DNA from 3 places in the Ruegeria sp. CK2 genome. Region 3 is predicted to be linked to each of the others. Evidence: riboswitches for the same ligand, from Rfam matches in the RefSeq annotation. Region 3 holds a riboswitch; each other region holds the start of a gene.
The links. A riboswitch is a leader RNA that binds a small molecule or an ion and turns the genes downstream of it on or off. The one in region 3 is predicted to bind cobalamin.
Positions count from the first base shown of each region.

Region 1 (8,044 bases), on a different contig from region 3:
TCAACTCCAGTAACAGACACCATGTAGTTTCGATACCATAGGATCAGTGAACGTCTTTCATCATTGGTTAGTTGGTTCAAAACTGCATTAACTTCCGAGGCATTCGGCACGATTTTACTCCGCTGATGACAACTGCAATTGGACAACAATGATCGACTGGTGGCAACCAAGCAATGGCAGCTTGGTCCGCAAAGTGGACATTTGGATCACTCATTGGAATTGCTGCTAGGCAATCGGAATGCGTAGTTCCTGACCCGGAAAAATCACATTGGGATCATCAATAAGGTGTGCGTTGGCGCGCTGGATAACGGACACTTGGCCTGGATTACCGTAGTGCGCTGTTGAGATTGAACTCAGCGTGTCACCCGGCGCGACAGTGTAGTTCCGATAGCCAACATAGTCGGTCAGAATGCGTGGCCCGTAAAACACCGGAACATGGACAGTAGGGACCACACCTTCACCACCACCACTGTCGTCAGTCACCGTCACAAAAAGACGATCAAGCTGGAAATTAGGATTGGCCGGTATCTCTACTTTGGCTTGAAACTGTCGCAGTGCGATTGCTCCAGCTGAGGCCGCGCCGCTAAACTCGACGTGCCCTTCGCTGACAGAAATCGAAAGATGACCTTCGAAGCCAACAGCATTTCCTGCAATCATGATTGTGCTGCCGACAATATCAAAGGGTTTCGGCTGGAGAATCTCGATATTCATAATTGAGCTCCTTACAGTTAAATAGGAAACTCATACCCCAAATCGTCCCAGCGACCAAATCCGTCGGGTGATATCAGACACATCTTTTTGGGAACACGGACTTTCGAAGGTCAACAATCAGGAGCGGTGAGAGATGAATCCGAAAGTCAGCTCGGTCCAGAACCTCACGAGTGATAACGATAACCAAACCAAGCGGCGTCGAGAGATAGACAATATGGTTTTGTCAGTCGTGCGCACGGAGTTGGCCAATCGTCGAACGTTGCTGGCTTACGTGAAAACCGCGTTAGGCCTGGCTATCGCGGGGCTCGGTTTGCTGCATTTTTATGAAGCACAGTCGATGCAAGTCGGCATCGGGCTTTTGGCATTTCCGGTTTCGGGCTTGGTGTTAGTTTTAGGCGGCCTGGATTATCTGCGTACAAAGCGTTTGATTGAAGCGGAAAAGCGTGACTCGGGTGTTGCCTGACACGGCTTGCGATATCGTTGGAATGCATCACCTGACTACAGCGCGCCGACTCTCACGCTTCAACAATAAGGAGCGGTGGAAAACCCAGGGCTGGTGGTGCACCCTTAAGGCTCGCAACCAGATAAGAGGTCTCAGTATGCCCCAGTACAACGATATGTTCGAACTATCCGTCGAGGATATAGATATTATCGAAGACTCGCTTCGCCGCGCCTTGAATTCCCTGACCCATGAGCCGCCCAACGAAGATGATGTCGGAAAAGCTGAAAGGAAAGAGTATCGACACCGGATTAGCGACCTTCTTGGACGGCTTCACGACCAGAAAATTTTCTACCGGCCAAAAACCGGAGTCTATGTTGGCGGATAGTGCCCGTCCGTTGCCCCGCTCTGTTGAACCGCTACAAATCCTTTTACGCTGCAGTGGCGGCGTAGCGCCATGGGAGGAGTTCGTCGAGGCGTATGATCTTGTGGTCGACGATTTTGGCGAGGACCCAGGCAAGTCACGCCTGGAGATCGACGCTTTTGAGTTTGGCGGTCTCAATCAGGGTGAAGGTGATGGCCATTGCTTTGCAGCCACTTTCTGAGCCAGCGAACATCCAGTTTTTCCGGCCTATGGTCACGGGTTTGACGGCACGTTCGGTCGTGTTGTTATCCAACTCCAGGTGCCCGTTCTCGAGATAAGGTCGCGCTTTTGGTATCCTGCTAAGGGCGTAACGTATCGCTTGGGCCAATGGGGAGTCTCCAGAAATCTTGGGCAATTGTGCGCGTAGCCAAATCTCCAGATCATCGAAGACCTGTTTTGCGTGCGATTGCCGCGGCGCGATGCGATCGTCGGGCGGTTTGCCCCGCGCCTCTTACTCAAAGCCATAGAGCTCTGCGAGCCGACGGACGACCTCCTCCGCGATAGTATTGCCCTGGGATGCAAACACATCCACAAACTCGCGCCTTACATGCGCCATGCAGGCCATTTCATCGGCCATATCGTGACCTAACAAGCCGTTGAACCCGGAGTAGTCATCCGAGTGGATCCATCGCTTGTAGCCTGCAAGGTGGCTGACGGGATGCTCAACCTTGCGATCAATGGTAGACTGATACCAGTCACCGGGCGGTGTTTGGCCCGAGCATGGCCGCCCGTCGCGCGCATAGGTCCAGACCCGGGCCCTTTTGGTCTTCTTTTGCCCCGGTGTCTGCATCTTCACGGGCATATCGTCAGCAAAGAGCGCATCTCCACGCCGGACGATCCGCCCGATCTCATCGGCGAGGGGTTCAAGCAGTGCTGTTGACCGGCGAACCCAATCGGCCATTGCCGAGCGATCCAGATCAGTGCCCTCCCGGGCGTAAATCTGCGATTGCGGCTATAATGGAAGATGATCGACAGACTTTGAGACTAGCACATGAGCCAAGGGGCCTGGTCCTCGGCGCGCGTTCAGCCTCGTCGCTCTGATGTTTGGTGATAAGGGTTCAACTAGGCGTTGCAGTATGAACTATGCAGACAGTTCTGGCTTTACGTCGGCGAGCGGCGTCGGAGTCTGTAAGCATAGCGATCGCCGCGTTATTGACGTTATGCGGTGAGGTTTGCCGGAATACTGGGAATAAGGGTTGTTTATTGACAATAGTCACACTGACTTGCGCGTTGTGCAACACAAAGTGAGACACGCAAGCCAACCTCACCCCCCAATAATCATGGCTATTCAACGATTTAGGGAAGTGATACCGGGTCGGGCGCTCGCCTCCATCCACTTGATCCAAATCGGTTTTGCGCAAGCCATTGGCAAATCGTTTTGCCCAAGCAGGTGACAAAGTTAATCTGCGACGCGACCTTGTGGAACGACCGGGTAGCCGACTCTTTCTCTTCGTGGTCTTGCCTCTCAAACTGGGACCTCGGGGTGGTGAAATCCAAATCGGTCGCTGACAGCGCTTCGACGCCCGCGCTTTGGCGGGCCTCGAGCGATCATGACGCCCAGAGACGCTGGCAGGTCGCTTTTCATCCCCGGTTCCTCACCATACGCGTAACGCGCTTGACAAGCGGCCCACGCGTGCCGCATGTCCCTTTCGTTGGTGTCTGCGACAGCAGATGAAAAGGGAATGCGTCAACGGGTCTACCGCCAAACGCAGCCGCCCCCGCGACCGTGACCGGAGAGGGTGCCCAATGCCACTGGCCAATTGGCCGGGAAGGCGGGACATCCGGCAGAGCCTAGGCTCTGACATCCGCAAGCCGGGAGACCTGCCAGCACCCGAAGACCAGACCGGACGGGGTGTTCCGGTGTCGGGACCATAGCGAACAGCGTGGCCCGCATGAAACCCCGTCCCCCAATGAACCGATAAGGGGGATGAGAGACGTGACCGAGACCACACCAGTCGAACTACTGGTTTGCACAACTTGCCGACGTGGATTGCCCATCGAAGACGATGCGCAGCGCCCCGGCACCTTACTGCACAAGGCGCTAGAACAGGCAGAATTGCCCGACGGCGTGAAACTGAAGCCCGTGGAGTGCCTGTCGAACTGCAAGCAGGGCTGTTCGATCGTCCTGCGCGGCGGGCCAACCCGCTGGACTTTCGTCTATGAGAACCTGAACGAAGATGACGATGTCGACATCATCGTCGAAGGTGCCACTAGATACCTGGCGGCCGAAGATGGCCTGGTAAAATGGCGCGAGCGTCCTGAACACTTCCGCAAGAACTGTGCGGCCCGTATTCCCCCGATTGGAGCCCTGGAATGAGCAATCTCGAAAAACTCCCCGTCACTGTGATCACCGGCTTCCTGGGTTCGGGCAAAACGACGCTGGTCCGCTACCTGATGCAGAACCCGCAGGGTAAGCGTCTGGCGATTGTGGTCAACGAGTTTGGCGATGTGGGCGTAGACGGCGACATCCTGAAATCCTGTGCGATCCCGGATTGCCCGGCCGAGAACATCATGGAACTGGCCAATGGGTGCATCTGTTGCACTGTGGCCGATGATTTTATCCCGACCATCGAGGCGCTGATGGCGCTGGAACCGCGCCCAGATCATATTCTGATCGAAACCTCGGGTCTCGCCCTGCCGAAACCGTTGCTTAAGGCTTTCGACTGGCCAGATATCCGCTCGAAGATCACCGTGGATGGCGTAATTGCTCTGGCGGATGCCGAGGCCGTCGCCGCCGGTCGGTTTGCGCCGAACGTCGAGGCAGTCGACGCCCAGCGCATGGCCGATGAGTCCATTGACCATGAGACGCCGCTGTCCGAGGTGTTCGAGGATCAGATTTCCTGCGCTGACATCATCTTGCTGACCAAACCTGATCTGGCAGGTCCCGAAGGTGTGGCAAAGGCCAAAGAGATCATAGCGGCCGAGGCCCCACGGCCCCTGCCCGTTGTCGAGGTTGCGGAAGGTGCGGTGGATGTGCGCGTTGTGCTTGGGCTTGGGGCAGCTGCCGAGGATGACATGGACGCCCGTCCGTCACATCATGACGGCCATGATGATCACGAACATGATGATTTCGAAAGCGTCATCGTCGATCTTCCGGAACAGGCCGATCCTGCCGAACTGGTCGCCAATATCGAACGTCTTGCGAAGGAGCTGAATATCCTGCGGGTCAAAGGCTATGCGGCCGTTCAGGGCAAACCCATGCGTCTGCTGGTGCAGGCCGTCGGTGCCCGTGTGCGTCACCAGTACGACCGCCCGTGGGGGTCGGGTGAAGAGCGCCGCTCGCGTCTGGTGGTGATCGCCGAGCATGACGACATCAAAGAGGCTGAAATTCGCCATATCCTCGTGGGTGTGACCGAGGCTGCCGAATAAGCCATGCACGTCGTCTTCCGCGAAAGCCACGGGTTAGAGGAAACCGAGACCCCAACCGATCTGGGCCAAAGCCCGGCGGATCTGGTTGTGTTGTCCTTTTCCGACAGTGACCTTGGCGCTTTTGCGGCGGGCTGGCATCGCGGTGGCGGATCCGAGGGTCGGATGCCGACGCTGCGGCTTGCGAATCTGACGGCGTTAAAGCACCCACTTTCTGTTGACACATATGTGGAACAAACACTGGAAGGCGCCAAAGGCATCTTGGTCCGCCTGATTGGCGGCGTGCCTTACTGGTCCTATGGCCTACAGCAGGTTCTGTCACTGGCCCAAACCAAAGACATCGCACTGGCTGTGCTGCCAGCGGATGGACGTGAAGATACGCGGCTTGACGACTATTCGACCCTGCCCGTCTCGACCTTACGGCGATTGGCGCATCTGTGTGACAACGGGGGCGAAGTCGCGGCGCAGGCGGCACTGGCGCAGATGGCGTTGGCAGCAGGACTTTATGCCGGGCCTGTAATGGGGTCCAAGGCAATTCCCGAATGCGGTGCATGGTGCCCGGATCGTGGTGTGATGCCAGCCGAAGCCGCGTTTGCTGGCGATGCCCGGCGCGTGCTTGTCACGTTTTACCGCGCTTACCTGACCTCGGCGGATACCGCGCCGGTTGCTGCGCTGATCCGCAGTCTGCGTGGCCGGGGGTTGGAGGCCGTAGGGATGTTTGCCCCCTCCCTGAAGGCACCAGCTGCGGCAGATTGGTTGCGGGATCAGGTCGTCGCGCTGAACCCGTCAGCCATCATTAACGCCACCTCGTTCTCGGGCAAGGGCGCGTCGGGTACGTCACCGCTGGACGCTGCGGGCGTGCCCGTGTTTCAGGTCGCTCTGTCAACCGCGCGCCGCAAGGCGTGGGCCGAGGCAGAACGCGGCCTCTCTCCAGCCGATCTCGCCATGCATGTGGTTCTGCCCGAAGTGGACGGGCGGGTGTCAGCAGGCATCGCGTCGTTCAAGGAACCAGGAAAACGCGATCCGCATCTGGAGTATTCTCGTTTTGCCCACCGCGCCGATGCCGAACGGATTGAGGCGATTGTCGACCGGGTAACAGGTTGGCTGAACCTCAGCGAAAAACCTGTGGCCAAGCAAACGCCTACTCTGGTTCTTTCAACCTATCCCGGCAAGGACTGGCAAATGGCCCATGCTGTCGGGCTGGACGCACTGGCCTCTGCCGAGGCTATGTTGAGTGATTTGCAGGCGGAAGGCTACGACACTGGCCCGGCTGAGCCGATTGCCGAAACCTTGCTGAACGCCCGGATATCGTGGCCGTTAGAGAACTACCTGTCGGCACTTACGGACCTGCCCGAGCAGTTGCGATCAGATCTCGAAGCTGTCTGGGGCCAACCTGAGGACGACCCTGCCGTAGCTGATGGCACGTTCCACTTTAAGGCGCTTCGACGTGGAAAGGCATTCGTAGCATTGCAACCGGAGCGCGGCACACCCGAGCTGCGAGACGATGAATATCATGATCTGTCCCGGACTCCGCGCCACGGATACGTCGCCTTTTACCTGTGGCTGCGAAAGTGTCTTGGCACCGATGCTCTGATCCATATTGGCGCACATGGGACGCTGGAATGGCTGCCGGGTAAGTCCGTAGCCCTGTCCGCGACGTGTTGGCCCGAGGCACTGATCCGCGATCTGCCGGTGATCTACCCCTTTATCGTGAACGACCCCGGCGAGGCCGCACAGGCCAAACGCCGGATCGGAGCGGTCACGCTGGGGCACATCCCGCCACCGATGAAGGAAAGCGGCACGCCGGACCGGATGGTTCGTCTGGAATCGCTGTTGGATGAATTTTCGAACGCCGACGGGCTGGATCCAACGCGCCGCGACAGATTGCAGGAAGACATCCGCGACGAAGCGAAAGCCATCGGGTTGGAGAACGATCTCAGCCTCAACCAAGCCAGTTGCACCGCCGAGGCGATCACCCGCATCGATCGATTTGTCTGCGATATCAAAGAAAGCCAGTTCGGAGACGGGTTACATATCTATGGCCGCAAACCTGCCGTGTCAGCCAGCTTCGATACCGAACCGTCAGCCGACGCAGAACGCTCTGCGTTGCTGGATGCGCTGGCTGGAAAACGGATCGAGGCAGGCCCTTCCGGTTCACCTTACAGGGGACGGTCCGACGTGCTACCGACCGGGCGGAACCTATATACCACCGATCCGAGGTCGGTGCCGACCCGCGCGGCCTATACCCAAGGTGTGAAACTGGCCGAAGAACTGGTCCGCCGGCATCTGCAAGAAGAAGGCGACTACCCTAAAGGCCTGATCGTTGACCTGTGGGGGTCCGCCACTATGCGCACGGCTGGCGAAGAATTCGCCATGGCGCTGCACCTGCTGGGTGTAAAACCGGTCTGGGACGCAGGATCTGAGCGCGTTTCGGGCATCGAAGTCTTGCCGATCACCGATTTGGACCGCCCGAGGCTGGACGTAACCCTGCGCGTCTCTGGCCTGTTTCGCGACGTATTTCCGCCCCTGTCGGCCTTATACGGTCAGGCCGTGCGCGCCTTGTCGGACCGCGACGAATCCGCAGACTGGAACCCGTATGCCGGTCTCGCGCCCGCTGCGCGGGTCTATGGTCCGGCACCGGGCAGCTATGGCCTGAACATGACGCAGCTGTCCGAAACCTACACGGATGAGGCACGCATCCAAGCGGGCGAAGCGTGGCTGAACGCCAGCTCATACGCGTTGGAAGGCGAGCACATTGCGCAGGATCTTGACGGCATCACCCAACGCGTCACACAAGCAGACAGCTTTGTGCACCTGCAGGACCTGACCGAGACCGATCTGCTGTTGGCCAATGATTATGCCACGCATGAGGCTGGTTTTGCCGCCGCCAAGAAAGTCACCGGCGGCACCGCGCAGCTGTACCATCTGGACAATACCAACCCCGACACCCCCCGCGCCCGCACCTTGCCCGAAGAAATCAGCCGCGTCGTCTACGCCCGCGCGGCCAATCCCGGCTGGATCGCAGGCATGCAGCGGCATGGTTTCCGCGGGGCCGCCGAGATCGCGGCGACGCTGGATCACATGGCCTCGTTCGCGCATCTGTC
Region 1 covers NZ_JBQFPW010000004.1:63,189-71,232, reverse strand. The annotation lists gene ACR0BU_RS08015 (hypothetical protein) at 1-110, opposite strand, end outside; gene ACR0BU_RS08010 (LysM peptidoglycan-binding domain-containing protein) at 226-711, opposite strand; gene ACR0BU_RS08005 (DUF202 domain-containing protein) at 845-1,174, shown strand; gene ACR0BU_RS08000 (hypothetical protein) at 1,311-1,538, shown strand; gene ACR0BU_RS07995 (hypothetical protein) at 1,528-1,755, shown strand; partial or broken gene tnpC (IS66 family transposase) at 1,672-2,475, opposite strand; cobalamin riboswitch at 3,211-3,417, shown strand; gene ACR0BU_RS07985 (DUF1636 family protein) at 3,502-3,891, shown strand; gene cobW (cobalamin biosynthesis protein CobW) at 3,888-4,943, shown strand; gene cobN (cobaltochelatase subunit CobN) at 4,947-8,044, shown strand, end outside.
Region 1: linked by a shared signal. The riboswitch ahead of ACR0BU_RS07985 (DUF1636 family protein) and the one ahead of ACR0BU_RS12685 (DUF1636 family protein) in region 3 are both predicted to bind cobalamin.

Region 2 (8,044 bases), on a different contig from region 3:
GCAGCATCCCCTTACAAGTGCGGCGCGCGCTCAGGTCCTCAATACTACACTGACGTGCCTGCCGGAGAGATTTGCCTGCGACATATTGCGGATCTACATGTTTTTCCCAATGAACTGCGAGCAATACAGGTCAACGGCGCACAAGTCTTGGACTGGCTTGAGATGTCGGCAGGTATCTTCAACCAAGTTTCACGAGGCACAGAAAACAACCTGATAGATCCCGGGCGGGCCGGGCATAATTTCGATGTTCTCTTTGGCTTATCTTATCAAATCGATCCATCAAAACCGCCTCGATGGGACGCGGATGGGACGCTGATCAATCCGAACTATGGCCGGATCAAGAATGCAACGTTTGAAGGAAACCCGCTCCGACCGGATCAGAAATTCGTTGTGGCCCTCAACAACTACCGGGCCAACGGCGGCGGTCACTTTCCATTCATTGCGAACGCTCAACCGATCAGTTTGCCGCCATTGGATATAAAAAGCGCATTGCGGGACTATTTGTCAAAACACCTGCCAGCGGATCCGATGGAACAAGCACCCTATCCCTTTGCGATTCTGCCTCTATCAGGTGCGTGCGCGATTCTCAGGACGGGCCAGGGCGCGCTCAGGCATCTGGGCGAGTTGGATGTGTATTCGCCCCAGGTGCTAGGCACCGATGCGGACGGTTTCGTGCGTATCCGCCTGACGCTCTGACGGGTTGTCTTTTTCTCAAGCTTTCCCTATATCGACACCTGAGAGGTTGGCGCGGGCGAGCGCCTCGCCAACCTGGTCAGATCCGGAAGGAAGCAGCCACAACGAGCCCCGCTTGGGTCGATGTCCAACCTCTCACTTGACGCTAGACACCAAAGAGCATTGGCCGAAGGAGGGCTTTTATGATTGTAGCAGACACCCTTCGGGCAGCCCGGTTCTAGTACTCGAACCTCAAACCGCCTGAACACATAGCCGACAGGTGCGCGCATGCCATCTGTCCGGGTTACTGTACCTGAACACAGGCAGAACAATGTCCATATTTCTATCGGACCTGGGATGGTCCCACCACTTTGCCGCGCAACACGCGGCCAATTCGTCTTGCTTACCGTTTCGTATCACAGCCGTTCATCGCGATCGTCTGACCGGGTTGGGCACGGATGGCGAAACACCTCTGCTCACCCTTGACCGACCGACAGGCGATTATGCGGTCGGAGACTGGGTGCTGGCGGACGAACACAATCGCATTCGGACCCTGCTGGATCGGCGCAGCGTCCTGAAACGCCGCGCAGCCGGCACCGGCGCCGAAGCGCAACTGATAGCAGCAAATGTCGACGCGCTGTTTATTGTCAGTTCGTGCAATGCTGATTTCAACTTACCCCGGTTGGAACGATACCTGGCACTGGCCAATCAAGCTGGATGCTATCCGGTAATTGTGCTGACCAAGGCCGATGTATGCGATGATCCGAACACATACGTTGCTCAAGCTCAGACTTTGGCACCTGTAGTGACGGTTGTTGCAATCAACGCGCTGGATCAGACAGAAATCCAGCAGGTCCTGTCCTGGTGCCCGTCCGGCCAGACCGCAGCGCTGGTTGGATCTTCGGGGGTCGGCAAGACGACACTGGCCAATGGGATGACGGGTCAGGACGAGGCAACCGCAGGCATTCGCGAAGATGATGCGCATGGTCGACATACGACGACCTCCCGCGCGCTGCATCGCATGCGAAACGGTGGCTGGCTGATTGACACGCCCGGAATGCGTGCCTTGCGTTTGCTAGACGCGCAAGACGGCGTGGATGAGGTGTTCTCAGACGTTTTAGAGTTGGCGACCAGGTGCCGCTTCTCGGATTGTCAGCATATTGCGGAACCAGATTGCGCAGTTCAAGGTGCCATTGAAGACGGCGTGCTGGACGCTTCGCGTCTGGAACGATGGAGAAAACTGCGACGTGAGGATCAGCGAAACTCGGAAACCGTGGCCCAGTCCCGCGCGCGCGACAAGGCGTTTGGCAAAATGGTCCGTTCGGTGATGAAAGACAAAAACTCTCGCAACGGCCGATGATATATGGGCGCCGAGTTTTCGGCGCCCATCCCTCACGCTATCAACCTAGGCCAGACAGCCGCATTCCGGCGGGCAAACGCCCCGATATGACCGACTTCGGTTAGACCAAACTCAGACGCAGACAAAAGATGCTGTTTGGCGTCAGGGCCGTAAAGATCCGCCAGCCGCCACACTGCGTCCGGAGGGACCATCTCGTCATCTTCGAAGGCAAACAGGTCTGCGGGAGTTCCTGTTTCTGACCATTTGACCGCCGGTAAATCGAGGCCTATTTCAGGAACGTAATTCAATGGCGCCGTGCACCATTTGCGCCATTGCCAGTAAACCGAAGCTGGCAGGTCCGTGCCGAACCCGATGGCCTTTCCTGGCAGGTACCCCAAAAGACGCGCAAGCAAGGGTGCGTGCCCATACCAGAACAACCACGCCAGCGCACGATACGGCCAAGGGTGATCTTTCAGTGTGACCAGCCCCGAACATACCCCAATCATTCGGTCGATCTGACCAATGTCGGGTTGAACCGGACCCAGCATCGCGCCCACCGAGTGACCGATGGTCCATTGCTTCGCTTTCGGAAAGCGCCGGCGCATCTCGGCCCTGGCCGCGGGCATATCAATCAGCGCCCAGTCTGCCATAGTGACTGTGGATTTGTTGAGATCTCCGGATAGAGAGTGCCCAAAGTCCCGGTAGTCATATGTCAGGCAGGCCATGCCCTGTTCTTCCGCCAGCCACTGCGCAAAATATCGGTAGTAATCTCGTGGAACTCCGGTTGCGCTGTTTAGAACAATAACGATTTCTGGCTCGGAAGCTGGCCGATATAGCCGTGCCGAAAGCATCGCCGGCCCGGACGGGAACCGAAAGTCTTCGGTCAATACCCTCTGCTGTGTGTCCAACATAGCGACCTCGGAAAAACTGAACCAATCGGTTCACCATCCTCAAATGGCACCAATTCCTGTATCCGAGTCAACACCGGTTCAGGTTGACCACACGTCCGCTTGGGATTGAGTAGGAGCGCAAGACATAAAGTCCAGCTTGACTCAGGGCGCAATCAGACGCTAGCGATTGTGTGATGGTTCCTGCCCCCTACTAGGGGTCGGGATGAAAAGGGAACACGGTGCGGTTCTGACCGGATACTCCGGGACGATCCAAATCCGCGACTGCCCCCGCAACTGTAAGCGGAAAGCAATGCCGAAATACCACTGGCCCAATGGCCGGGAAGGTCGGTAAAGCGATGACCCGCAAGTCAGGAGACCTGCCATCGGAACTGTAACCGAAACTCGGGCGGGGTGTCCGGGCAGGTCCTGACAGCACACCGCCGTCCTGCCTGATCCAAGCCCCTGTCCGCTGCGCGGAGGGCGCAAGATGATCTGGAAGACAAGAACACACGAATACACAGCAACCGTTTGTCAACGGACAGGCAAGACATGCCCTGCACTGGCCCGAATGGCGCGCGCGATGGCACAGGCTATGGCAGAAGCTCATCCAGTCGCCACTTCGGAGTTCGAAATCGAAGGCAGCAGCGAGTTGACCCATTGTCCCGAGGGCTGCACCGCGCGGTTTCGGGCCCAGCCCGATCAGATGCGTGTATTTTGCGGCACCGATGCCACGGCAAACACCAAACAGCTGGACGATTATGCCGACATGATCTTTGGCACCGATATCCAGACCATGCCATCCGGGATCATCGCAACGCCGCCTTGCGCAATGCTCGAGGTTTTGGCTCTTAAACCTCGCCAACCCGTGCAGATGGCCGCGGGCATCTTAGCCTGATCTGACGCTCACCTCTTCCAGGGTCGAACCGACGGCCCATGCCATTTGTTCGTCTGTTTCGACGGCACAGGGGCGCAAGGCGCGCAACCGTACCAGCGCCTTGTCGGGCTGTTCGCCACATTCGACCATCAGCCGTAGAACAAGCATTCCCGACCGGCCGCAACCGCCCTTACAGTGCAGCATGACACGACCGCCTCCAGACAAGGCGTGGCGCACGGCAGAGCTAACGGACGGCCATTCATCCAGAACGGTGCGGGGTGGCGCGTTAAAGTCTTCGATTGGCAGATGAACCCATCGGCTGGCCCGACTTTGAATATCGCTTCCAAAGTCCTGCGCGCCGGCCTGAAACATCTCGACTTCGGTTGCCGTAGAAATCACAAGACCCGGCTTCCAGCTTGAGATTGTGTCCAGATCACCTGCGTAGTCCCCGCCGCGACCGGGCATTGATGTGAGGGCAAGCGTGCCTCCTCCAACTTGCAAGGCGTAGATCACCAGCTGAGACATGTAACGCTCCCCCCCCTTTAATTACTGTCGCGAAAAATAGTTCGTGAAATGTACCCCTCTAGCAATACGCGCATCCGGTCCGATTCCAAAATAAAAATCCTCGCACGCTGCAGTGGACGCGGGCGATGGTGACCACTACGCTGTGCCGAAGCCCCGAATCCGCCAGAGTAAACATGACCGACGCACCCAGCCCCGCCTATCAGGTTCTCGCCCGCAAATACCGCCCGGAAACCTTTACTGATCTGGTGGGTCAGGACGCAATGGTGCGTACGCTGAAAAACGCGTTTGAGGCGGATCGGATCGCGCAAGCCTTCATCATGACCGGCATCCGTGGCACCGGGAAAACCACCACCGCGCGGATCATCGCTAAAGGCATGAACTGCATCGGTTCTGACGGCGAAGGCAAACCAACAACCGAACCTTGCGGGCAATGCGAACATTGTGTGGCCATCATAGAAGGCCGTCATGTCGACGTTATGGAGATGGACGCCGCCAGCCGCACGGGTGTGAACGATATTCGCGAGATCATCGACAGCGTCCGCTACCGCGCCGCCAGCGCTCGCTACAAGATTTACATCATTGACGAAGTTCACATGCTGTCGACCAGCGCTTTCAACGCGCTGCTCAAGACGTTGGAAGAGCCGCCTGAACATGTGAAGTTCATCTTCGCCACCACCGAGATTCGCAAGGTTCCGGTTACGGTTCTGTCGCGCTGTCAGCGATTTGACCTGCGTCGGATTGAACCCGAAGACATGATAGGCCTGCTGCGCAAGATAGCAGCGGCCGAAAACGCCGAGATTGCAGATGACGCGCTGGCGTTGATCACGCGGGCCGCTGAAGGCTCGGCGCGTGATGCTACCTCGTTGTTGGATCAGGCGATTTCTCATGGCGCGGGCGAGACCACCGCAGATCAGGTGCGCGCCATGCTGGGTCTGGCAGACCGCGGACGTGTACTGGATCTGATGGATATGATCCTGCGCGGTGATGCAGCAGGGGCATTGACAGAATTGAGCGCTCAATATGCCGAAGGGGCTGACCCGCTGGCAGTCCTGCGCGATTTGGCCGAGATCACACACTGGGTTTCGGTTGTGAAAATCACACCCGATGCAGCCGAGGATCCGACAGTATCACCAGACGAGCGTGCCCGTGGTCAACAAATGGCTGAGGCGTTGCAAATGCGCGTTCTGACACGGATGTGGCAAATGCTGCTGAAAGCGCTGGAAGAAGTCTCAGCAGCCCCGAACGCCATGATGGCGGCAGAAATGGCTGTCATTCGTCTTACCCATGTGGCCGATCTGCCAAGCCCCGAAGAGCTGATCAAGAGGCTGCAAGACTCGCCACCTCCGACTGTTGGTGGACCGGGCGGAGGTGTCCCAGTGTCTGGAAAAAGCACTGCTCCCGTTCAGGCGAGTGCCGCAATTTCGACGTCTGCCATCCCGGCCTCACACGGGTCGGGCGGTGCGCCTGTTGCCGCGCTTGCGCAGGATGTGCAAGCAGCACTCGCGCGCTATCCAACATTCGAGCACGTTGTCGAAATGATCCGCTCAAATCGGGATGTAAAGTTGCTGGTCGAGGTTGAAAACGGGGTGCGCCTTGTCTCGTACCAGCCGGGTCGCATCGAGTTTACGCCGGCTGCACCCGCCCCAACAGACTTGGCCCCTCGTTTGGGATCCGCGCTGCAACGTTGGACAGGCAATCGGTGGGCCGTTTCGATTGTGTCGCATGGTGATGCGCCCACTATTGGTGAAGTGCGCGATGCTTCCGAATTGGCCTTGAAAGCAACTGCATCTGAACATCCTTTGGTTCAAGCCGTTCTGACGCAGTTTCCCAAAGCCCGGATCACTAGAATTGAAACGCCGGAACAACGGGCAGCAAAGGTCGAGACAGAAGCCCTGCCCGAAGTTGAGGACGAATGGGATCCGTTCGAGGAAGACTGACGTCCAAACTGTCCAAACTGGATGAAACGAAACCGGGGCTCAACGGTAAGAAGGGCCTTGCCAAATACCTTGACGACGGGCGGGAAGCCCCTCGCCCCTTGTGCCGCACGGATGCCGTCCGTATTTAAGGCTCAAACCGATTTGCAGGAGAACAGCGATGCTCAAAGGACTCGGCGGTCTGGGCGATATGGCCAAGATGATGAAATCCGCACAGGATTTGCAGACCAAAATGACGGATATGCAGGAAGAGCTAAACAACATCATGGTTGTCGGCGAATCCGGCGCAGGGTTGGTCAGGGCCACTGCCTCGGCAAAAGGCGAGTTGAAAGGTCTGGACATCGACCCGTCGATCTTTAACGGGGACGACAAGGAAGTGGTCGAAGACCTGATCCTGGCCGCGATCAAAGACGCACAGGCCAAGGCCGCTGAACGCTCGCAAGATGAGATGGGCAGGCTAACAGAAAGCATGGGCTTGCCGAAAGACATCAAGCTGCCGTTCTGATACACCCGCCTGACGGGTTATCGGCCGGGCTCAACGCCCGGCCCATTTACAGGAGCGCGCCGGTGAGTTCGAACAGCGACATCGACAACCTGATCGACCTGATGGCCAAGCTGCCCGGTCTCGGGCCCCGCTCGGCCCGCCGTGCGGTGCTGCACCTGATCCGCAAGCGTGCTTTGCTTTTGACACCTCTGGCCGACGCCATGCAGCAGGTGGCGGCCACTGCCCGTGAATGCCTGAACTGCGGAAATGTAGGCACCACCGACATCTGTGACATCTGCGATAGCGAGGTCCGCGCGACCGGAGAGCTCTGCGTGGTCGAGGATGTGGCCGACCTTTGGGCCATGGAGCGCGCTGCAGTCTTCAAAGGCCGCTATCACGTTCTGGGCGGGACCCTATCAGCCCTGGACGGGGTTGGCCCAGACGAGTTACGCATTCCCCGCCTTAAAGACCGGGTGACAGCCGAAGGGATTACCGAAGTTATTCTGGCGTTGAACGCCACCGTAGATGGCCAAACCACCGCCCATTACATCGCAGATCAGTTGGAGGGTCAGGTGCGCCTGACGTCATTGGCGCAAGGCGTGCCGATCGGCGGCGAACTGGATTATCTGGATGACGGTACGATTTCCGCAGCACTCAGGGCACGAAAAGAACTGTGACGGCTGAGGCTTGCCAATTGGAAAATCACCAACGAAGCTTACGCCCGAACCCAAGCACGTAGATGTCCAAACTTACTGAGACAGGGCGCACGCTGCCTGTTCCATTGGAGAAAAGATGCCAAAGATCTTTGCATGGCTACTTGTTGCAACATTTGCCTTAACACTTGCTGGATGCACCGCAAAGCCAACTGCCCAGCAATCTGATATCGATGGGCTGGCGTCGGAAATTCGCGGACTTGGACCAGATGTTGATCCGGAAGAGGCCACGCGAGCGGCCCAAATCGCGCACAGCTATTCACTTCAACTCGCACAGGAATATCGGGTCACAGATCCACCAATCATTCACAATGCCAAGGTCATTCATGGATTTCGAGAACGTGGTCTTTGCAATGACTGGGCCGAGGATCTTCAAAAACGCCTGAACCAGGAAAACTTCCGCACGCTGACCATGCATTGGGCCACCTCTCCGCCAACAGACTTCAGGATCATCCATCATTCGGCCGTGATCAGCAAACGAGGCGATACAGTGCATGATGGTATATTGCTGGACCCCTGGCGATACGGTGGCGTATTGTTCTGGTCAAAGCTCGATGCCGATAAACGATACGACTGGCGGCCCCGGATGGAAGTCCGCGAAGAGTTGATCAAT
Region 2 covers NZ_JBQFPW010000022.1:47,352-55,395, forward strand. The annotation lists gene ACR0BU_RS22945 (bifunctional 2',3'-cyclic-nucleotide 2'-phosphodiesterase/3'-nucleotidase) at 1-696, shown strand, start outside; RNA gene ffs (signal recognition particle sRNA small type) at 736-834, shown strand; gene rsgA (ribosome small subunit-dependent GTPase A) at 1,004-2,032, shown strand; gene ACR0BU_RS22960 (alpha/beta hydrolase family protein) at 2,065-2,922, opposite strand; cobalamin riboswitch at 3,081-3,300, shown strand; gene ACR0BU_RS22965 (hypothetical protein) at 3,389-3,796, shown strand; gene ACR0BU_RS22970 (protein-tyrosine phosphatase family protein) at 3,788-4,300, opposite strand; gene ACR0BU_RS22975 (DNA polymerase III subunit gamma/tau) at 4,474-6,237, shown strand; gene ACR0BU_RS22980 (YbaB/EbfC family nucleoid-associated protein) at 6,395-6,739, shown strand; gene recR (recombination mediator RecR) at 6,802-7,395, shown strand; gene ACR0BU_RS22990 (hypothetical protein) at 7,511-8,044, shown strand, end outside.
Region 2: linked by a shared signal. The riboswitch ahead of ACR0BU_RS22965 (hypothetical protein) and the one ahead of ACR0BU_RS12685 (DUF1636 family protein) in region 3 are both predicted to bind cobalamin.

Region 3 (8,044 bases):
GCATCCAATCTCCGGACGACCCTACGAAAACTAGATTGCTGGAAGCCGAACTGGTAGTTGGCAGATCAACTGGCCCCGCGCCCAACAGGATCTGAACATGAAATACTCACGCGCTGACTTTCCCAAAGATTTCCTCTTTGGCGTGGCAACTTCTGCGTACCAGATTGAAGGGCATGCCCAAGGCGGTGCCGGACAGACCCATTGGGACACGTTTGCAGCATCGCCCGGCAACGTGGTGCGAGGGGAAAACGGCGATCTGGCCTGCGACCACCTGAACCGGTTTGCCGAAGACTTTGATCTGGTGCGCGAGGCCGGGTTCGATTGTTATCGGTTTTCGACAAGTTGGGCGCGGGTGCTGCCCGAGGGGCACGGTCAAGTCAATCAGGCCGGTCTGGACTATTATGATCGCCTGGCTGACGCGCTGTTAGAGCGCGGCATCCGCCCCTGTGCGACCCTCTACCACTGGGAACTCCCCTCTCCGCTCGCCGATCTTGGCGGTTGGCGCAATCGGGATATTGCAGGTTGGTTTGCCGATTTTACCGAAGTCATAATGGGCCGTATCGGCGATCGCATGTACAGCGTTGCCCCGATCAACGAGCCGTGGTGCGTCAGCTGGCTGAGCCATTTTGAAGGGCACCACGCCCCCGGCCTGCGCGATGTCCGGGCCGCAGCCCGCGCGATGCACCATGTATTGCTCGCCCATGGCAGCGCTATTCAGGCAATGCGTGGTCTTGGGATGGGAAATCTGGGCGCCGTGTTCAATCTTGAATGGTCCGAACCTGCGGACAACAGCGCCGAGGCACGACGCGCCGCAGACCTCTATGACGGCATTTACAATCGATTCTTCCTTGGTGGCGTGTTCAACAAAGCCTATCCCGAAAATGTTCTGGAAGGTCTGGCGCCTTACCTGCCCTCTGGCTGGCAAAATGATTTTGAAACCATTGGTGCGCCGGTCGACTGGTGTGGGTTGAACTACTACACGCGCAAACTCATTGCCCCTACAAACACGGCCTGGCCAAGCTTGAAAGAGGTCCCTGGTCCGCTGCCTAAAACGCAAATGGGATGGGAAATCGACCCTGCCGCTCTGACCAGGTTCCTGACACGGACGCAGAAGGAATACACGGGCGACCTGCCAATTTACGTTACCGAAAACGGTATGGCCAGCCCGGAACGTCGGCAGGATGATGACCGTATCGACTATCTAAACCAGCACTTTTCGGCCGTTCAGGACGCATTGGATCAGGGTGTCCCGATCGACGGTTATTTTATCTGGTCATTGCTCGACAACTACGAATGGGCCTACGGGTACGAAAAGCGTTTTGGGTTGGTGGATGTGGATTTTGAAACTCTTGAAAGAAGACCCAAAGCGTCTTTCCAAGCGCTGAAGTCCGCACTCAAAACAACGGATCGTGTCGCGTTGCCTCTGGCACAACCTGCTGGTTCGGTTCATGAACACTGGAATCTGGTGGCGGATGTTGGTGGCACGAACACCCGCCTAGGTGTTGTCTCAAACGGTCTATTGACCGATCTTCGCAGACACCCCACCGGCACATTGCCCGATCTCCTGGATGCCCTGCACAGTTTGCGCGACGAGATTGGGACCGATCCTCAGGCCGTTGTCGCCGCCGGAGCAGGCCCGGTCAGGAGCGGAACTATTCGCCTGACCAACGCGAATCTGGATCTGTCCGAAGCAGAACTGCACGAAGCGACCGGCGCCAAACATACCTATGTGATCAACGATTTCACGGCAGCCGCATGGTCGGTCGCCGAAGTGACCAGCGCAGAGGTCGCCGTTTTGCAAGGGGAAGCCACCCCCCCGGCTGGCACACGACTGGTTGTCGGGCCCGGGACCGGGCTTGGCGTTGGGGCGCTGCTCTATTCAGAAGGTCATTATCATACCGTGTCCGGCGAAGGCGGGCATGTCGGTCTGTCGCCTCGTCATCGCGAAGAAGTTGAAATTTTCGACGCAGCCCGTCGCATCGCGCCAAATAGCTTTTTTGGTGACAGTCTGGCGCTGGAAGCCGAGATGTTTCTAAGTGGCACTGGGCTGCCGATCTTATACCAGGCCACAGGTATGGCGGCCGGTCAATGCGATACACCGCTCAGGTCCGCAAAAGAAATCTTGCAAGATGCGCGCAGCGGGGCTGATGCCGTGGCGGCGCAAGCGGCCCAGATCTTCACGACGCATCTTGGTGCTTTGATGGGTGACATGGCTGTCACTCTGATGCCTACAGGGGGCGTATTTCTGGTCGGTGGCGTCGCGGAAAAAAACCGCTGGTTGTTTGGCCGTGAGTTTCGCGAGGCGTTTAACGGCGGTGGCCGTTTTAGTGAGCTGCGTCAGTCAATGAACCTTTATGTTTCAGAGCAACCTGAATTTGGCATTGTTGGCGCTAACAACTTCTGCAAAAATGCGCTTATGCGGTAAGCTTGCCGCCTCATACATATTTCAGAAGAGGACCCCGGGATGATCCTGTGCTGCGGTGAAGCCCTGATCGACATGATCGCCGAACCAACGGTTTCGGGCGCAAACGGTTTTGTTCCGCATTCCGGTGGGGCGATCTTCAATACGGCCATTGCGTTGGGACGGTTGGGTGCGCCGGTGGGAATGCTGACGGGGCTGTCTTCGGACATGTTCGGACAACAATTGGCAGATGCGTTACAGGCCAGCCACGTGGATGCATCGCATGTCATCACCTCAGACCGCCCCACGACCCTGGCCTTTGTCCAACTGCAGGACGGGCAAGCCTCGTACAATTTTGTTGACGAAAACACCGCAGGTCGGATGCTGCAAGCCGAAGATATGCCGACCCAACTTTCGTCTGTGTCCGCGCTGTATTTCGGCGGAATCAGCCTGGCTTGCGAACCTTGCGCCGACGCCTATGCCGCCCTGTTGCATCGCCATGGATCAGAAAGCGCGGTTATGCTGGACCCGAATATCCGGCCCGGGTTTATCAAGGACCAGACCCGGTATCGCACACGCCTGAACCGCATGATAGCGCAGGCCGACATGATCAAAGTATCTGACGAGGATTTGGACTGGATTATCCCGGGCCCCGAAAGCCACGCTGAAAAGGTGCCACTGTTGCTTCAGGCTGGGCCTTCGGTGGTCATTGTCACACGGGGCGGCGATGGGGCAACGGGGTATCTGGCGGATGGCACTGAAACCTCTGTTCCAGTGAAGCCCGTGCAGGTCGTGGACACAGTCGGCGCGGGCGACACTTTTAATGCAGGGGTTCTTGCAGAACTACACCGATCGGGCCACCTGAGCAAATCCGGCTTACTTGGTCTGACGGCCGACACTTTGCGCGCAGCCCTTGCGTTAGGCACCAAAATTGCCGGGGTAACCGTATCCCGGGCCGGGGCAAACCCACCGTGGGCTCATGAGCTTTGATCTGATGAGGCAAGCACAATGAAAAGATCCGACATCAACCGCATCAAAGCTGAGGCCCATAGCTTCATCCAGTCTTTTGGGTTTGCTCTACCACCGTTCGCGGACTGGTCTCCGAAACAAATGCGCGGCCCCAAGGCGGAAAGTATCCGCGAACGCGGGTTGGGCTGGGACATCACCGACTATGGTCAGGGAAAATTTGATGACCTCGGTCTATTCCTGTTCACCCTGCGCAACGGAGACGTTGGCGACCTGAACCAAGGTCGTGGTATGCTATACGCTGAAAAGCTTTTGATTTCACGTGATAAACAGCTGTCACCGATGCACCGTCATGTCATCAAGGCCGAGGATATTATCAATCGCGGTGGTGGTGATCTGGTCATGGAAGTTCATGCATCGAACCCAGATGGGGACGTCGATCGCGACAACCCCGTGACTGTCCCAAGCGATGGCTGCCCAGTGACAATTCAGCCGGGCGAACTCCTGCGTTTGAAACCCGGCGCAAGCGTGACGCTGATGCCCGGCATTTGGCATGCTTTCTGGGCGGAACACGGCGATTGCCTCATCGGAGAGGTTTCTACCGTTAACGATGACCGCACGGACAACGTTTTCGAAGAGCCAATCCCCCGCTTTGCGACGATCGAGGAAGATACTGATCCCGATTTCCTGCTGGTCGCCGACTACTGACCCAAGCTTGAAGCTGGGTATATTTGCGACGCAACTCCTCTTGTCATTTCCGACTCTTTTTGTCAGATAACGTGTGACCCAGTCAGATCCCTCGGAATCACGCCCGGTCAAGGACCAGAGACCGAGAGACGATCATGACAAAAACACTCACCGACCTATTGGCCATGGATACTATCGCCAGCCGCCACGGATGTGCGCTGAAGCCAAAGTTGCGGCAGGCAATTGAGGCCGCCCTCAGATTCCCAGCCCACGCAGCATCACCGCGGCGTGAAACCCCAATCGCCGAATGCGATCTGCCCGAAAACGTTCAAAGCCTGTCCAGCCATTCAGTAAAAACGGAAAGGCGGCGCGCATGAGTTTCTCCACCTCCGGACAAAGCGAAGCGCGCGCACCCAATGCATTGCGGGATTTCGATGGTTTCGAACGGGGCCTTCTTCCCGTCATGCGGCATTTCATCCTCAGCTTTTCGGAGCCCACAACCCAAGCCTGGCAACATGCATACTCGGTCGCAATCGAAAAGTGGGGGCACGATCAGGGCCTCAATCTTGCGCACCTTGTTTTCAAAGTCATCAAGGCCGCCTTGCATTGCCGCACTGACGGGCTGGCTTTCAAAGATCCTCTGAGCCTGGAAGACCGGCGGGAAGTCACTTGTGATGAGAGAGCGTTGCTGAAAATGCTACATCACATGCGACGCGATGAAACACCCGCTGCGCGAGACGCCGTTGGTCAGGTTACCGGTGGGTATCCCGATGCACATCTGATTCAAGCCGGGCTGACATTGGCCAGCCGGTTTCCCATCAGCGGCGATCACCAAAGGCAATCGACACGACGCCTTTTCTACGTGTGGTTCAGTGACGCCGCGCTGGCAATGACCTGACGCTTGACAATCGATGCGACACCAGACTAGCTGGCCGGGATGGTTCCCTTAGGTTCTCCTTGGGGATGAAAATGGGAATGCGGTGCGGCCCACGACAATCGGGCCAATTCCGTGACTGCCCCCGCAACTGTAGGCGGTGAGCGACGCCAAATCACCACTGGCCCAGAGGGTCGGGAAGGTTGGCCAAGCGACGACCCGCAAGTCAGGAGACCTGCCATCAGATGTTCAACCAACCCGGGGCGGGGCGTCCTGGAAGGAGGCTATGATGGCGCGTCTGCGTGTTCACAAGACTTGCACTTTCTGTCCGCATTTTTTGAGTGGCGGGGACTGCTATGTCCGATACTCCTGACCACTTTGTACTAATCTGCTCAACCTGCCAGGGACCAGTGGCGGCTGAAACAGCGCAAAAACTGCTGGATGAGCAGCTGCCAACCGGATTTGCGACGCGACTGATCGCATGCATGGCAGGGTGTGAACGGCCCATGACTGTTGGCCTACAGGCGAAGCAGAAAGCGCAGTATCTTTTCGGTGAAATCACAAGCCTAAAAGATCTGACCGCAGTGGCCGAGTTTGCCCATCAGTATCTCGACAGTGAGGACGGTTGGACCAGCGCGTCCGAGCGCCCGCCTGCCCTGCTCACCAAAACACTCTCGCGGTTGCCATGTTTGCCTGCCAAGGACGGGTCATGAGCTTTTTAACCGCCGAAGGCCTTGGATATTATGCATTGAATGGCGACGTCCTGCTTCAGGACGTGTCCTTCAATCTCGACGAGGGCGCGGTTCTTGCCATCGCCGGACCAAACGGTGCCGGGAAAACCACCCTCTTGAACCTGTTATGCGGTGTTGAACGGCTTGCCCTGGGCGATGTGCGTATCCGCAACCAAAGCCTACGTAGCTTGTCAGCGCAGCAAAGGGCGCGGACCATTGCCGTGGTCGGCCAACAGGAATTGCCGGACGGCCGCTTGAGGCTGCGGGACTACGTTGCACTGGGCCAAATACCCATTCAGGCTGACCGGTCAGCGGCTGACCACAAAGCAGATCTGGACCGGGTTCTTGCGATAACCGAGCTGACCCATTTGGCCGGTAAATCAATGCGGATGCTGTCAGGCGGCGAACGGCAGCGCGCACATATTGCGCGCGCGCTGGCGCAAAACCCGTCGCTGCTGTTTCTGGACGAACCAACCAATCACCTGGATCCGGACGCCAAGGGGCATATGCTCTCATTGGTCGCAAATTTGGGTGTGACAGTGGTCATGATTGTCCACGATCTGGTCATGATCCCCGAGTTTGCCACCCATGTTGCGTTGATGAAAACCACCCGTCTGACAGGGTTCGGGCCTGTGACTGAAGTGCTGACCCCGGATCGCGTCCGGGACACCTTTGGAGTGGACTATTTGTGCTTCCAGCATGAAGGCCGCTTGATCCCGGCACTCGACATCCGAAAACGAAAACTGACATCATAACAGGAGCTTATCATGATGCAGAAACTCTGGCCTGTGGCGTTGATCACCGGCCTGGCCAACGGTGCAGCCGCGCACGAAATGTCCGTGGACAACTGCGGTGAGCCATTGGTGTTTGACACAATGCCCGAGCGGTTGGTTGTGCACGATATGAATATGACCGACATGGCCTTTGCGTTGGGTCTGCAAGACAAGATTGTTGGTCTGACCGGGATCACGGGTTGGTACAAAACCAGCCCAGATTTTGATGCGCTGCGCGGCGAAATCCCTGAACTTGCCCCAAAATACCCCACGATCGAGAATTTGGTGGCTGTCGAGCCGGATCTGTTCTTCGCCGGTTGGTACTATGGCATGAAGCCAGGTGGCGACGTGACGCCCGACACGTTGGCGCCCTTTGGCATCAAAACCATGATCCTGACAGAAAGCTGCGTGCATCTGGACAAGGATCGCCCCGACGCCAGCATGAACCTTCTGTTTGACGATGTATTGCGCCTGGGCAAGGTCATGCATGTTGAAGACAAGGCCGAAGCGCTGGTCGCCGAATGGAAAGATCAGCTATCGGGCATCGAAACACGGACCGCTGCTCTGGCAAAACCTCGTGTCTTCCTGTTGGACGGTCCGGCGGATGCGCCCTTTACCGCAGGCAAGTTTGCCATACCTGACGCGATGATCGCTGCCGCCGGTGGCGAAAACGTCACCCACGATCTGGACACCAGCTGGGGCCGCACCTCGTGGGAAGCTGTTGCCGCATCAAACCCCGAGTTTCTGGTGTTGTTGGACTACCAAACCGGCAATGGAGCGGCGGACACGTTCGAATTTCTTCAGGACCATCCAGTGATGTCGCAAACCGATGCGGTCAAGAACGAGCGCTGGATCGGGTTGCGATACGAAGAACTGACGCCCGGGCCGGCGAATATCGAAGCGATCGAGAAAATGGCGCGGGCGATGCACCCGGAAATCAACTGACATGGGCCATACAGGCCGGATAGTAGGACTGGGGGCGGTCGTTCTGACCGCCCTTTTGCTGTTGTCCACGATCTATGGCACCACACCGATCCCAGTTTCGGACGTGTTGGCAGCCATCGGGTTGGGAACGGGCCTGACCGAAGGTGAAATGTCGCCCCTGCACCGAATAGTCTTCGACCTGCGCTTGCCGCGCGCCTTGTTTGCGGCCGTCATTGGCGCAGGTTTGGGCGTTGTCGGCGTGGTGTTGCAAACCACGACACGCAATGATCTGGCGGACCCGTTCCTTTTTGGACTGTCTTCAGGCGCGGCGGCTGGGGCTGTTTTGGTCATCACCGTCACTGGTGATGTACTGGGCATCTGGACCTTGCCCCTTGCTGCATTTTGCGGCGGTTTGATTGCATCCGCTATCGTGCTTGCGCTGGTTCAGGGGCTGCGCACCAGCGCGCCAGAAAAGCTGATCCTAGCTGGCCTGGCCGTTTCGTTCCTGTTTTCGGCAATCACAAATTACCTGATTTTTGCGGGCGACAGCCGCGCTGCACATTCGGTGATCTTCTGGATGCTTGGCGGGCTGGGGCTGGCCCGGTGGGAGACGTTTCCGCTGGTGCTGATCGGGCTTGGGCTGATCCTTGGCTACGCATTGTACCGCAGCCGCTGGCTGGATGCGCTG
Region 3 covers NZ_JBQFPW010000007.1:105,354-113,397, reverse strand. The annotation lists gene ACR0BU_RS12720 (LacI family DNA-binding transcriptional regulator) at 1-95, shown strand, start outside; partial or broken gene ACR0BU_RS12715 (GH1 family beta-glucosidase) at 98-1,399, shown strand; gene ACR0BU_RS12710 (glucokinase) at 1,466-2,425, shown strand; gene ACR0BU_RS12705 (carbohydrate kinase family protein) at 2,465-3,391, shown strand; gene ACR0BU_RS12700 (D-lyxose/D-mannose family sugar isomerase) at 3,410-4,075, shown strand; gene ACR0BU_RS12695 (hypothetical protein) at 4,210-4,431, shown strand; gene ACR0BU_RS12690 (hypothetical protein) at 4,428-4,952, shown strand; cobalamin riboswitch at 4,978-5,185, shown strand; gene ACR0BU_RS12685 (DUF1636 family protein) at 5,285-5,641, shown strand; gene ACR0BU_RS12680 (ABC transporter ATP-binding protein) at 5,638-6,414, shown strand; gene ACR0BU_RS12675 (ABC transporter substrate-binding protein) at 6,427-7,377, shown strand; gene ACR0BU_RS12670 (FecCD family ABC transporter permease) at 7,379-8,044, shown strand, end outside.